2 linked regions of the Bremerella alba genome follow. The protein of the gene in region 1 binds, or shares a complex with, the protein of each later gene. Links are inferred from orthologs where the notes say so. Each region holds a gene or a part of one and is shown on either strand. Other genes may lie near its edges. The genes, in order: rny and HOV93_RS14390.

The links.
Region 2: rny (region 1) and HOV93_RS14390 share a complex: the UniProt entries of both Bacillus subtilis proteins name them as parts of the possible RNA degradosome complex. The link is inferred for Bremerella alba from one-to-one orthologs.

The regions. Positions count from the first base shown.
Region 1 is NZ_JABRWO010000008.1:327,862-331,076, forward strand. What follows is about bases 324-3,215. They hold rny (ribonuclease Y), read right to left. Parts: upstream 2,599-3,215; coding sequence 1,048-2,598; downstream 324-1,047. Other genes in these bases: HOV93_RS15600 (TIGR00282 family metallophosphoesterase), read right to left, coding at 324-972. Also shown: HOV93_RS15595 (hypothetical protein), read left to right, coding at 1-146; more of HOV93_RS15600, read right to left, coding at 163-323. UniProt on the Bacillus subtilis protein: Endoribonuclease that initiates mRNA decay. Initiates the decay of all SAM-dependent riboswitches, such as yitJ riboswitch. Involved in processing of the gapA operon mRNA, it cleaves between cggR and gapA.
Region 2 is NZ_JABRWO010000008.1:35,849-39,142, reverse strand. Bases 148-3,118 are described here. They hold HOV93_RS14390 (polyribonucleotide nucleotidyltransferase), read right to left. Parts: upstream 2,783-3,118; coding sequence 512-2,782; downstream 148-511. Other genes in these bases: rpsO (30S ribosomal protein S15), read right to left, coding at 3,106-3,118; HOV93_RS14395 (two-component system sensor histidine kinase NtrB), read right to left, coding at 148-424. In the rest of the region: more of HOV93_RS14395, read right to left, coding at 1-147; more of rpsO, read right to left, coding at 3,119-3,294. UniProt on the Bacillus subtilis protein: Involved in mRNA degradation. Catalyzes the phosphorolysis of single-stranded polyribonucleotides processively in the 3'- to 5'-direction. Necessary for competence development in Bacillus subtilis.

The sequences.
Region 1 (3,215 bases):
ACTTGAAGACGCTGAAGATAAGCCAAGTTGCGATTTCACCAGAGGATATCGATAAGCTGAAAGAAGCGATGCCCAACGTAGAAATCAAATGGGAACCGCTCACCGAAGAGCAAGCGGCCATGCTGACCAAGAAGTTGAGATTGTAGACGAGCAGCCGGCCTGTTACCGCTGGACCTTCAGTTCTTTGATTTCGTGTTCGCGAACTTGAAGACGTTCGATGGCGCTGGCCTTGCCGGTTTGTGGGTCAACATCGACGATAGCCCCGTTCAGTCGGACATCGTCCTTGGCGACATCGAATAGCGTAGGACGGAAAGAAACGGTCGTTTCCAAAACGCGATCGATGCGTCGACCGATGATGCTTTCGTGTGGCCCGGTCATGCCGACGTCGCACATGAACGCGGTGCCCCGAGGGTAAATCTGTTCATCCGCAGTCGCCACGTGCGTATGGGTGCCGAGGCAATAGCTGACGCGACCGTCGAGATGACGACCCATCAACTGTTTGTCGCTGGTCGCTTCCGCGTGGAAATCAACACAGCGGACTTTAATATCAGCTGGAAGCTGGGACAGAACCCGATCGATTGCCGTCCAAGGGCAGTCGACCGGTCGCATGAAAACCCGTCCCATGACGCTGATGACAGCCACACGCAATCCCTCTTTCGATTGGACGATGGCGTAGTCTTTGCCGGGCGCTGCGGCCGGGTAGTTAGCTGGCTTGACGATGTTGGGCTGTGACTCAAGGGTTTTGTTGAGTTCCTTGCGTCGGTAGATGTGATCCCCCATCGTAATGCAATCAACGTGGGCATCGATCAACTCGCGATGGGCTGCCGGAGTCAATCCCGAGCCGCCGCAAGCGTTTTCTGCATTGGCGACGACCAGCGAAAGGTTGTACTTCTCACGGAGGCCCGGAACGACGTCGCGAACGATGTCACGACCGACCTTTCCGACGATATCTCCGATGTGCAGAATCCTCAAGGGATACAACCTTTCCAGTTTCCGTTGCCGCTTCCTTGAAAGAGAAAGCAGTCAGGGTAAGGGTTCAGCAAATACCTACCGAGCGAATTCCGTGAACCTGGATTCGCGGACCATGGTGACCTTGATTTCACCGGGATACGTCAACTGCTCTTCAAACGCCTTGGCGATATCACGGCAAACTTTGGCAGCCATCTCGTCGTTGACTTCCTTGGACGAAGCGATCACGCGTAGTTCACGCCCCGCTTGGATAGCAAAGGCTTGTTCAACGCCGTGGAAGCCAGTCGCGATCGATTCCAACTCTTCCATGCGTTTAATGTACCGCTCAAGAGTTTCGCGGCGAGCACCCGGTCTTGAGGCACTACAGGCATCGGCCGTAGCAACTAGCATCGTGTATGGGTACTCGGTGATGATCTCGTCGTGATGGCCAAACGCGGCGTGCACAACTTCCGGCGATTCACCATGACGCTTCAGAAGATCGGCACCAATTTTCGGGTGCCCTCCTTCCAACTCGTGATCCGCTGCTTTGCCGATATCATGCAGAAGTCCTGCACGCCGAGCAATTTGGGGATCGAGCCCGATCATCTCGGCCAATAGTCCCGCAATGAAACCGACTTCAATACTGTGCCGCAGCACGTTCTGGCTGTAGCTGGTTCGGAAGTGAAGTCTTCCGAGCATCTCGATCAGTCGCGGGTGAAGCCCCATCACGTTGATTTCCGTGGTAGCTTCTTCCCCTTTTTTCCGAATCGTTGTTTCGATATCGGATTGGGTTTCCTTGACCACTTCTTCGATGCGCGAGGGGTGAATGCGTCCGTCGGCGATCAGCTTGTTAAGCGATTGACGGGCAATCTCGCGGCGAACCGGATCGAAACCACTGACGATCACCACGCCGGGCGTATCGTCGATAATTACGTCGACGCCTGTCTCTTTTTCAAAGCTGCGAATGTTGCGGCCTTCACGCCCGATGATGCGTCCCTTCATTTCATCGCTGGGGATGTCGACTGTGCTGGTGGTCGATTCTGCCGTGTGCGCCGCAGCGAAACGCTGCATTGCCGTCAGCAGCATATCCTGAACGATGGGGCGAACTTCTTCTTCCATCCGTCGCTGGTGCTTCAACACGATCGCGCCGGTTTCAGATTGAAGTTGCTGGTCAAGAATCTTCAGCAGTTCGCTTTTAGCTTCGTCGGCATTCAATCCGCTCATCCGATGCAGGCGTTCCTGTTGATCGCGGATGATGCTTTCGAGGTTGGTCGAACGTTTGTCGTTCTCCTCGATTTTTTCGGCGAGACGCCGTTGGGTCGTCTCGACCATGTTCTCTTGCTTGCGCAAGTGAGTTGCTTGTTGTTCGAGCGATTCTTCCCGCCGGTCGAGCGACTTTTCGCGTTCGCGTATTTCGTCTCGTTGCTTGGAAAGGTCTCTCTCGGCTTCTGTTCTTTGACGTAGAGCTTCCTCTTTGGCTTCGAGCAAAGCTTCTTTTTTGAGGTTTTCAGATTCCTGTTTGGCTTTATCCAGGATCTGTTGGGCCTCGGTCTCCACGTCCTTTTTTCGGAGCCGATCGATAAACTTGACAAGCAGAGCGGCTCCTACCGCCGCAATCGCCGCCGTCAATGCATAATATAACCCAGACACGTTCCACTACTCCTGTAGCTGGATGGAATAGCGATTAACGTGGCATGGCGTGAGCGGACAAAAGGTTGGTGCATCGTCAATGACGCACCAAACGCGACGTCGAGAAGGCCATCGAAGTGCCAGACTTGAAACTTGTTCCCCCGAACGATAATCCTCAGGCGCATTGTGCCCTAAAGGTTGTCGTCAGATCGTTTTCCGGAAGATATTCCGGAGACCGGGCCTGTTTGTTTCGAGGAGCCTTGTCGGGCTCGTGGACAGGCGTCTTGGGGAAGAAGATGGGCGTCAATTTCCAGCCAACCAATCAGTGGCAAATGAACCACTGCAGTTTCTCGTTGAGAATTTGCGTGCCGCTGGGCCGATTTCGCGCGAACGCGAGCCGGGCTCATTATCTCAACCTTCTGTGGACAAAGCGCCAGAAGGAGCCGTATCAGAAAAAGAAGGAGTATTTGCACGCTTATCTGCCCTCCGAAAAGCCAAATGGGGCTAGAGGATTTAACAATCCGGCACATCGACTGATGCTTTCCCTAATCGATAGTCCGGCAAACGTTTTTGCCAAATCTCGTTAAGCGCTTAGGTCAACACAATCGTTAGGCTGGGCGCACAATGGTAGTACGCCT
Region 2 (3,294 bases), 290 kb from region 1 along the record:
AGTCGATGCTGGGAAGTTCCGAATCAAGATACCGAATGATCTCGACCCCCTGCCGATCGGCCTGGGGCTCGACGAAGCTCAGTACCCGCTCGATCTGCTCGTTCAGGTTGCCTGGCAGCAGATTCAAATCCCGGATCCGTGCAAACCGCAAAAAGTCGTTCAGCAGCCCTTGCAGCCGCTCGCACTGCTCTTGCACGGTTTGAATCTTTTGCTTGGCCCGCCGCTGCTGAGGCGTCTGCGGATCGTCTAAATCCTCGGCCAGCAGTTCCATATTCATCCGAATGACCGACAGCGGCGTTTTGATCTCGTGCGCCAGTGACCCAGCCAGCCGGGCAATCTCGTTGTACTGGTCAACCAGGTACTGATCACGCGACTTTTCACGAGAAGGTTCGGACGAATTGTGGGGAGAAGAATGGTGATCCATCTTTGATCTCACGAAAAAGCCCGGAGCACTGCTGCACTCCGGGCGATCGATTATCTGCTGAACTTAGAGAACTGTCGCTCGAAGCTCTTAGTCTTCACGACGCGGACGTCGTCGTCCGCGGTCACCGCCTCGGTCTCCACCGCGATCGCCGCCACGGCCACCTCGGTCACCGCCGCGATCTCCACCACGGTCGCCACGGTCACGGCCTCGACCGCCGCCGTCACGTGAACCGGCCGCAGCCATTTCTTCGTCGCCGTCGCCGGCTGGGGCTTCGCCGCCTGGCAGGGTGGCTTTGTGGCTCAGCTTGACGCGGTCGTGTTCGTCGACCAACAAGACCTTCACGGCCAGGATGTCGCCGACCTTGACCACCGAGTTGACGTCCGAAACGTATTCGGTCGACAGTTCGCTGATGTGGCACAAGCCGTCGCGGCCTGGCAAGATTTCGACAAAGGCACCGAAGTCCTTCACGCTAGTGACGCGGCCTTCGTAGATCTTGCCGACTTCGACTTCACCGGTGATGGCCTGAACGCGAGCCATGGCGGCTTCGGCCCATTCCAAGTTACCACTGGCAACAATCACGGTACCGTCGTCTTCGACGTCGAGCGTCGCGCCCGTTTCTTCCTGGATGGCACGAATGGTCTTGCCGCCAGGGCCGATGAGCAAACCGATCTTCTCGGGGTTGATCTTGGTTCGCATCATGCGAGGAGCGAACTTCGAAGTCTCTTCCTTAGGTTGGCTGATGGTGGTCAGCATATTCCGCAGGATCTCGATACGGGCTTCGCGGGCCTGAACCAGCGTCTTGCGGATGATGTCCTCGTTGATCCCTTTGATCTTGAGGTCCAACTGGATGCCGGTGATCCCGTTCTGGGTACCAGCGATTTTGAAGTCCATGTCGCCATGGTGATCTTCTTCGCCCAAGATGTCGGTCAGCAGGACGTAGTCGTCGCCTTCCTTCACCAGGCCGATCGAGATCCCGGCAACTGGGTTGGTGATCGGCACGCCAGCAGCCATCAGAGCGAGGGTCGCACCGCAGACCGAAGCCATCGAGCTCGAACCATTGGATTCGAGAATGTCGGAGATCACACGTACCGTGTACGGGAAGTCTTCCGGCGACGGCAGTACGGGGTTCACGCTACGTTCGGCCAATGCACCATGACCGATTTCACGTCGGCCTGGGCCACGAATCGGACGACATTCACCCACCGAGAAGCTCGGGAAGTTGTAGTCGAGCATGAACTTCTTCGAGTACTCGTCGATCAAGCCGTCGACGCGTTGTTCGTCACGTGGGGTACCCAGGGTGACAGTGATCAGCGATTGGGTTTCCCCACGCTGAAAGACAGCCGAACCGTGAACGCGTGGCAGAACGTCGACCTTGCATTCGATCGCACGCAAGCTCTTGGCGTCGCGGCCGTCGGTACGGGTACCGCTGAGGATCAGGTCACGCACAACGCGTTCTTCCAGATCGTGCCAAGCCGTGCCGAACAGACTTTCGTCGAACGCACCTTCGGCTTGCGGATCAGGAATCAGTTCTTCCTTGACCTTGGTCTTCAGTTCGCGAACCTTGTCGGCGCGATCTTGCTTGCCGGTCGTCTGCTTAGCAGCTTTCAGGTCGGCGTAGCAAGTGTCGGTCAGCTTCTGATAGAGGCCGCCATCGTCTGGCTCGGGGTACTCCATCTTCGCTTTACCGACCTTCGCGGTCAGTTCGGCTTGCAGGTCGCAGATTTCCTTGACCACTTCGTGGGCCTTCATGATCGCATCGGCCATCTCGTCTTCGGGCATTTCCCGCGAGAAACCTTCGATCATCAAAACCGATTCTTTGTTGCCCGAGATGATCAGGTCGAGGTCGCTTTGCTCCAACTGTTCAAAGGTGGGGAAAGCAACGATTTCGCCATCGACGCGACCGACACGAACGGCAGCCAAAGGACCCTGGAACGGCAAGTGCGAGATGCACAAAGCGGCCGAGGCACCATTCATGGCGAGCACGTCACCGTCGTACATCCGATCGCTGGCCACAACACTGGCCTGAATCTGAACTTCGTCGTGGTATCCCTTAGGGAACATAGGACGAATCGGGCGATCCATCAGACGTGACGAAAGAATTTCCTTGGTCGTTGGGCGACCTTCTCGCTTGATGAAACCACCAGGGAACTTACCCGCAGCAGCGGTTCGTTCGCGGTAATCACAGGTCAAAGGAAAGAAGTCAGTCCCAGGCCGAGACGGGCCAGAGACGGTGGCGACGAAGACAACAGTTTCGCCATATTGTACGAGCACAGCCCCGTGGGCTTGCTTGGCTAGAAAGCCGGTTTCGAGGGATAAGGTTGCATTGCCAATCTGCTTCTCTACACGAATTACTTCCACTTTTTCCGTCCTACACAGCGCACCAGAAGCTTTCCTAGAGGGCTTTCGCCAAGAAGGTGCGGGCCTGGAGGAGAGAGAGGCCCGGCCAATTGGAACATCCAGTGCTTGGTTCAATATAAGGTTGAGGCCCACCGCACAATCATTAACAGAGCGGAACCTCGTAAGGGTGCCAAGCCAGCCAATCTTTTCCATCGCCGGCGAAGCGTGGTAAAGACGCGCAATAGCCCCTAGGGCGCGCGTCTTCAGGCTAATTCCATTGCCAGTTTATGAGGCTCGCCCATTCAGGTACGAACCTCCTTCGACCAGGCCGCAGCAGCAATTCGCTACTTACGAATACCAAGCCGTGCCAGCATATCGAGATATTTCTGGGGATCGTGCCGCTTCAGATAATCGAGCAAGCGGCGACGTCGGCTCACCATGGCAAGCAACCCGCGACGCGTCGCGTAGTCCTTGTGGTGCTTCTTCATGTGCTCCGTCAGGCTGTTGATGCGACTGGTTAAAATCGCAATCTG